Regions from separate parts of the Bacillus cereus group sp. BfR-BA-01360 genome, predicted to be linked through region 1. Evidence: predicted binding sites of a transcription regulator. Region 1 holds the regulator's gene; the other holds the start of a gene.

Region 1 (3,422 bases):
TTTATTAAACTTCATTATTGTATTAGGACCTTTAATTACAATTGTAAGTTTTATATTCTCACTGTGGATTGGAGGGATTTCCTCCGTTATAGCACCATTCCTAGTCGTGATTAAGATACTAACTGGCACTTTTTTATGGCTTGATATATTTGTTTCTATTACATTTTTTGGGATTGGATTATTAGTATGTATCGGTGCTTACTACTGTACAAAATGGTTTAAAAATCTTTGTATACGTTACGTCAATTGGAATCTCAAAATGATTAGAGGGGAAAAATAAGATGAAAAAAATAATGTTAGTAGCCATTGTTTGTATTGTAGTTGGCATTATTGGTATATCACAAACATATTCGGAGATGGTAGATGCGGCGGAGCAGAAAGAAACGGAAAAAGTTATAAAAAATGAGGCAATTAAAAATGTAGATATTGAATTAGATGCTGGAGATATTGTGATTCAAAAAGGAAAGGATTCTTCTTTCTATGTGAAACAGTCAGGAAATATTGAAAAACAAAGAGTGAGTGTTAATGAAGAAGGAGATGTTTTGGGAATAAAAGGGGAAACAAAAGAAGGATTTTTATTTGACTTTTCATTTTTATCTTCGGGGTTTAAAGCAACAAAGCTAACGGTTGTTGTTCCTGAGCGTACTTATCAAGAAATAAAAATGAAATCATCTGCAGGTGAGATTACAATAAGTGAGGTGAAGAGTGAACGTGTAGAAGCCTTAACTCTTGCTGGAGATGTTGCAATGGAGCGAGTGTCAGCAAAAACAGTAGAAGGCTCTTCAAAAGCAGGAGAAGTGGAAATAAACAGAACGAACGGTAAAGTCGTTGCCAAAACAGCTAGGGGAGATGTAAAGGTTATGGATCATGATGCAAAATACGATTTAGAAGCAAATTCAGAAGCGGGAGACATAGATATTCGTTTACTTGAGAAGCCTCAGAATGCAGTTGTGAGCGGTAAGACGTATGCAGGAGAAGTAGAAATTTTTCAAACAGAGGACAGGAATGTTACATTTGGCGATGGTAGTGTGAAAATCACAGGAAAAACAGCTGCGGGAGATGTTAGCATTCAAGTGAATTAAACATAGACAAGTGAAGATCATTTTCGTTTTATATAATGGAAAGGAAAGAACGTTAAAACGCGACTGTTCATGCAAAGTACAGATTTTTAAGGAAGATGCCAGAGACGTCACATTTAGAAATGACGGTGTGCAAATTGAGAGGAAAACAGCTATGGACGATGGTATAATTAACGTACATTAAAAAATAGACCATTTTGGTCTATTTTTTAATGTAGGTCACGATATACACCAATTACTTTTCCGATAACAGAAACGGTATTTAAAATAATTGGTTCTAAAGAAGAGTTTTCTGGTTGTAGACGGAAGTGATCTTTTTCTTTATAAAAGCGTTTAACTGTGGCTTCATTATCTTCTGTTAGAGCGACGACAATCTCACCATTGTTTGCGGAATGTTGCTGACGAACAACAACTAAATCTCCATCAAAAATACCAGCTTCAATCATACTATCTCCAGATATTCGTAGCATGAATACTTGATCAGCTCCAGCAATGATACTTGCAGGGAGTGGGAAATGTTCTTCCACACTTTCTACAGCTGTAATCGGTAATCCAGCTGTAACTTTTCCGACAATTGGTACTTGAACAACAGATTGTGTACCAATTTCGATTCTTTCTTCTCCTAAAATTTCAATCGCTCTCGGTTTCGTTGGATCGCGTCGAATATATCCTTTCTCTTCTAGACGTGATAAATGTCCGTGCACTGTAGAACTAGAAGCAAGGCCGACTGCTTGACCAATTTCACGTACGGAAGGCGGGTAACCTTTTTCCTGTACTTTCAGTTTAATGAAGTCGAGAATGTCTTGCTGGCGTTTTGTTAACTTTTCCATTTTTTAACACCTCGTTTTTTCGTTTTTCTTATTCATAAGTATACCATGTGAAAAAACATTCTACAAACATAAGTTCGAACATGTAAGAGATTTATGCTAAACTAATAAAAAAATCAAAAAGAGGAAGTGGGTTTTAAATGAATGCAATCATTTATGCTCGTGTAAGTACAACGAAAGAGGCACAAGAAACATCATTGGCACGTCAAAAAGATGAATTGTTGCATTTAGCTGAGCGATATCAAATGAATGTTATAAAGGTGGTTGAAGAACAAGCAAGTGGTTACACGATTGAACGTGAAGGAATATTGGAAATATTAGATATAATACGGGACGAGCAAATTGAGGTACTTCTTATTCAAGATGAAACAAGGCTTGGCAGAGGAAATGCGAAGATTGCTTTAATGCATTGCTTATATAAAGATGGAGTAAAAGTGTATACGCATACACATAACGGTGAATTGCAGCTGTCTGATTCTGATTCAATGGTACTTGATATTATTAGTATCGTGGAAGAGTATCAAAGGAAAATTCATAACTTAAAGATTAAACGTGGCATGAAAAGAGCGGTAGAAAGAGGATTTCGACCGGAGAAAAACTTGAAAAACCGACACTTGAGTACGGGGCGTGAGAAAAAAGAAGTGCCGATTGAAGAGATTGTTCGTTTGCGCCGCAATGAATTAACTTTTGAAGAGATTGCTGCGACACTTCGTGGATTTGGATATGATGTTTCTAAAGCTACTGTGCATCGCAGGTATGTGGAATATACGAAGCAATTGCTTGATAAACAAGACTAACTATTGTATGATAATAATCAGTTTTTAGTAGAAAGGGGATTCGAGATGCTAAGTCACGAACTCATTGAACGCATTAACTTCTTAGCGAGGAAAGCGAAGAATGAAGGTTTAACTGAAGAAGAACAACGGGAACGTCAATCGCTCCGTGAACAATATTTAAAAGGATTTCGCCAAAACATGTTAAACGAATTAAAAGGAATTAAAATCGTGAATGAAGAGGGGAAAGATATTACCCCAGCGAAATTAAAAGCGTTAAAAAAGAAAAATAATGTCAAGCTAAATTAAAAGATGGGACAAGCCCATCTTTTTTATTTTCATAGAAATATATAGTGGTGTAGTTTCTTTAGATCTTCATTTTATTACCGTCCAGTTCTGATTGAGAGTTGCTTCAACCACTTTTCTTTTCAATATATAGTTTGCAATGATTTCAGACATATCAATCGGTATGTCTTTTATAACCGGTTTATTTTGATACATAAAGTAGTTCCCGCCACCGCTTGCCCGGTAATTATTCATAACAACATCATACTCATCCGTAAGAGAAAGAGGCTTTCCTTTGTAATGTAGGGAAACAACTCTTTCTCCAACTGGTTTTGAAATGTTTAGTATGTATGAAATACCTTCCCACATATCATAATTATAATGTTGTGGCTTTGGCTTGATATAGGCAGGGGTTACAACAATCTCTCCGGTTTCATTCAATGAGAAATATTCAGCAG
Region 2 (3,422 bases), on a different contig from region 1:
ATGTAAATACGCTAAAATATCGCTAAAATGCTTATGCTCGATATCACCTGTTTCACGATCTAACACCATTAACCTTGATGTTTCACGCTTTTCAAGCGGCGTTTGCGCAATAAGTTCTTCTGGTAAATGAAAATCAAACAGATTAATATCCATAACTATATCCACCTATTTCTATTTAAGTCGATTTATTATATACATAATAAAAGATAATACAATACTTAACACAATACATGTAATGATCGGAAAATAAAAGGTAACATTTCCCTTTTTCACAAAAATATCGCCTGGAAGCCTTCCGATAAACTTCCAAGCTAATCCAATCACAATGAGAAGAATACCAGCTGTTATAAGAAGTTTTGACATATCTGTCATATTTTTGGCATCTCCATTCCGAAATGTTGGTATGCAAGTGGCGTAACAATTCTTCCTCGTGGCGTACGCTGTAAGAATCCAATTTGCAGTAAATATGGCTCATATACATCTTCAATTGTATGAGATTCTTCACCAATTGTCGCTGAAACTGTCTCTAATCCAACTGGACCACCGCGGAATTTTTCAATAATACCAAGTAGGAATTTATGGTCAATGTGATCCAGACCTAATTTATCTACTTGCAAGAGCTCTAATGCCATTTGTGTAATTTCCATTGCGATTGTTCCATCGCCTCTTACTTGTGCGAAATCACGTACGCGTCTTAAAAGACGGTTCGCGATACGCGGTGTACCACGAGCACGTCTTGCAATTTCTAAAGCAGCTAAAGAATCAATTTCCACTTCAAACACTTCTGCTGTTCTTTCTACAATCGCTGATAATTGATCTACTGTATAATACTCCAGTCTTGATAATACCCCAAAACGATCACGAAGCGGCGCTGATAGTGCTCCCGCACGCGTTGTTGCACCTACTAATGTAAAAGGTGGCAAGTCAAGCCTTACTGACCGTGCAGTCGGCCCTTTACCAATGACAATATCAAGACAAAAGTCCTCCATTGCTGGATATAAAACTTCCTCAATTGATCTATGCAAACGATGAATCTCATCAATAAATAGTACATCACCAGGCTGAAGAGCCGTTAACACTGCTGCTAAATCTCCTGGCCTTTCAATTGCTGGACCTGATGTCGTTCGAATATTAACTCCCATTTCGTTTGCGATAATATTAGCAAGCGTTGTTTTCCCAAGTCCCGGTGGTCCATATAATAAGACGTGATCCAATGTTTCCTCACGCATTTTTGCAGCCTCAATAAATACCTCTAAATTATGTTTTGCCTTATCTTGGCCAATATATTGACGGAGTGTCTGTGGCCGCAACGAATATTCTAAGTCTGCATCTTCATATGCAGATTCCCCTGACAGGAGACGTTCGTCCATTCTACTCACCTCTTACCATTTAGTAAAAGACTAAGCGCCTTTTTAATATACTGATCCGTCGTCAATGACTCTTTTAATAACTCTGGCAAGACGCGATTGATTTCGCGTTCTGCATAACCAAGTGCACGGAGCGCTTCAAGCGCCTCATCCAGTTCAGTTGATGAACCTTTTTTCTCATCAAAGCGCTCTTCGTCTGAGAATAAATCCACGAATACATCTGGTACAACATCAGCTAATTTTCCTTTTAAATCTAAAATCATTTGACGCGCCGTTTTCTTTCCAACACCTGGAAATTTCACTAAAAACCTCTCATCTTCGTTCTCAATCGCTTGTACAACCTGCCCTGTTTGACCTGAGGCTAAAATGGCAAGCGCACCTTTTGGCCCAATTCCCGATACACCCAAAAGTTTTGTGAATAGTAAACGCTCTTCACGTGTCTTAAAACCGTAAAGTGCCATTATATCTTCTCTTACATAGTGATATGTGTATACCCGAATTTCTTGCTTACTTCTTTGGAATACATATGGGTTTGGCGTAAAAATTTGGTAGCCAATTCCATTATGGTCAAGAACGATATATTCCGGTCCTACGTACTCTACATAACCTGTAACATACTCAAACAAAATACGATCTCTCCCTCTCAAATCATGTATTCCATTTTAACATACTTAGCAATAGAAAAGCGAGACTACCCCAACAAATGTTCTCTATTTTAAATTTCTCTTTTTTATATTGACAGATTGCTATCATGCAATTACTATTACATAGTCGATAATGATTATCAATATTAAATAAAGGAGCTACATGACGATGAAGCATAAACTATTTATTTTATTTACTCTCATCTTTGTTGTCTTAGCCACTGTCGGCTGTTCTTCTAAAAAAGAAGAAACTCGTGCGACAGAGCAAAAAACGAAAGTTGTGAAACACGCAAAAGGCGAGGCTACAATTCCAGTAAATCCAAAAAGAATCGTTGACTTATCTGGATCATCTGAAGAACTATTACTACTTGGACATAAACCAGTTGGTACGGCGAATACATATAAGGATAAAATCCAAGGTCATTTGCAAGAAAAACTAAAAGGTGTAAAAGCAGTTGGATGGTATTGGGCTCCTAAAGTTGATTTAGAAGCAGTTACTGCTTTAAAACCAGATTTAATTATTTTAAACAATCGTCAATTAAAAATTTATGACCAACTAGCAAAGATTGCACCAACAGTCGTTTTAGAAACAAACTTAGAAAACTGGCGCGATAAATTTAAAGAAGTCGGTAAATTATTTGACGAAGAGAAAAAAGCAACTCAGTGGATTGTCAACTACGATAAAAAAGCCGCTTCTTTATCTAAACAAATTAAAGAGAAAACAAAAGATGAAAACTTTATGTTCCTTGCTATAACACCACAAAATTTCCGTGTGTATGGCAATTTTGGATATGGAGATATTCTCTTTAACGATTTAAAACTTCCTGCAACAAAAGGAACAGATTTAAAACAAACAATGGCACAAGTATCATTAGAAGGACTTGTTGCATTCCAACCTGATCAAATGTTTATCGTAAACTTTGGTGGCGAAGCAGATAAAGTTTACGAGGATTATAAAAACAGTGCTATTTGGAAAGATAACAAAGCAGTTAAAAATAATCACGTTTATGAAGTAAGCAATGAAGTCTTTAACACAAAAGCATTCAATCCAATTGGAAAAGATATGTTAATTGATGAAATTGCAAAACAAATTTTAGATAAAAATAAATAAAACAAACTAGCAACTCATTTCGAGTTGCTAGTTTGTTTTTGCATATTGCTTCATCTTCTCCATCGTCTTCACAAAACGTTCTTTTGATTTAATCCGAATGCCTCGCTTTAACTTTGCCCGTTCATAACTTTTTAATTTTTTCATATCAATTTGAAAAAACGAGTGAATTGCATTATCGTTTTTTGGTACACCATTAAAAATTTGTAATATCCCCTCATCTGACACTCCAAAATAACCGCTCGTCTTCAATAAAGGTGAAATATCGTCTATTTTCTTTTGCAATATAATTTGTACATCATC

What was found. The regulator LexA, encoded in region 1, represses DNA repair genes until DNA is damaged. The targets are predictions, from matches to a motif close to CGAACATATGTTCG.
Positions count from the first base shown of each region.
Region 2: ruvA (Holliday junction DNA helicase RuvA) is a predicted target of LexA. The motif match lies at 2,064-2,077, and genes of this name have one in related genera.

Region 1 is NZ_JAKUFV010000010.1:85,395-88,816, forward strand. It holds gene MR056_RS11660 (DUF1700 domain-containing protein) at 1-280, shown strand, start outside; gene MR056_RS11665 (DUF4097 family beta strand repeat-containing protein) at 282-1,082, shown strand; gene lexA (transcriptional repressor LexA) at 1,289-1,909, opposite strand; gene MR056_RS11675 (YneB family resolvase-like protein) at 2,047-2,703, shown strand; gene MR056_RS11680 (DUF896 domain-containing protein) at 2,749-2,988, shown strand; gene MR056_RS11685 (bifunctional metallophosphatase/5'-nucleotidase) at 3,055-3,422, opposite strand, start outside.
Region 2 is NZ_JAKUFV010000023.1:54,158-57,579, forward strand. It holds gene queA (tRNA preQ1(34) S-adenosylmethionine ribosyltransferase-isomerase QueA) at 1-153, opposite strand, end outside; gene MR056_RS17605 (DUF2905 domain-containing protein) at 172-372, opposite strand; gene ruvB (Holliday junction branch migration DNA helicase RuvB) at 369-1,370, opposite strand; gene ruvA (Holliday junction DNA helicase RuvA) at 1,376-1,993, opposite strand; gene MR056_RS17620 (iron-hydroxamate ABC transporter substrate-binding protein) at 2,181-3,122, shown strand; gene MR056_RS17625 (BofC C-terminal domain-containing protein) at 3,150-3,422, opposite strand, start outside.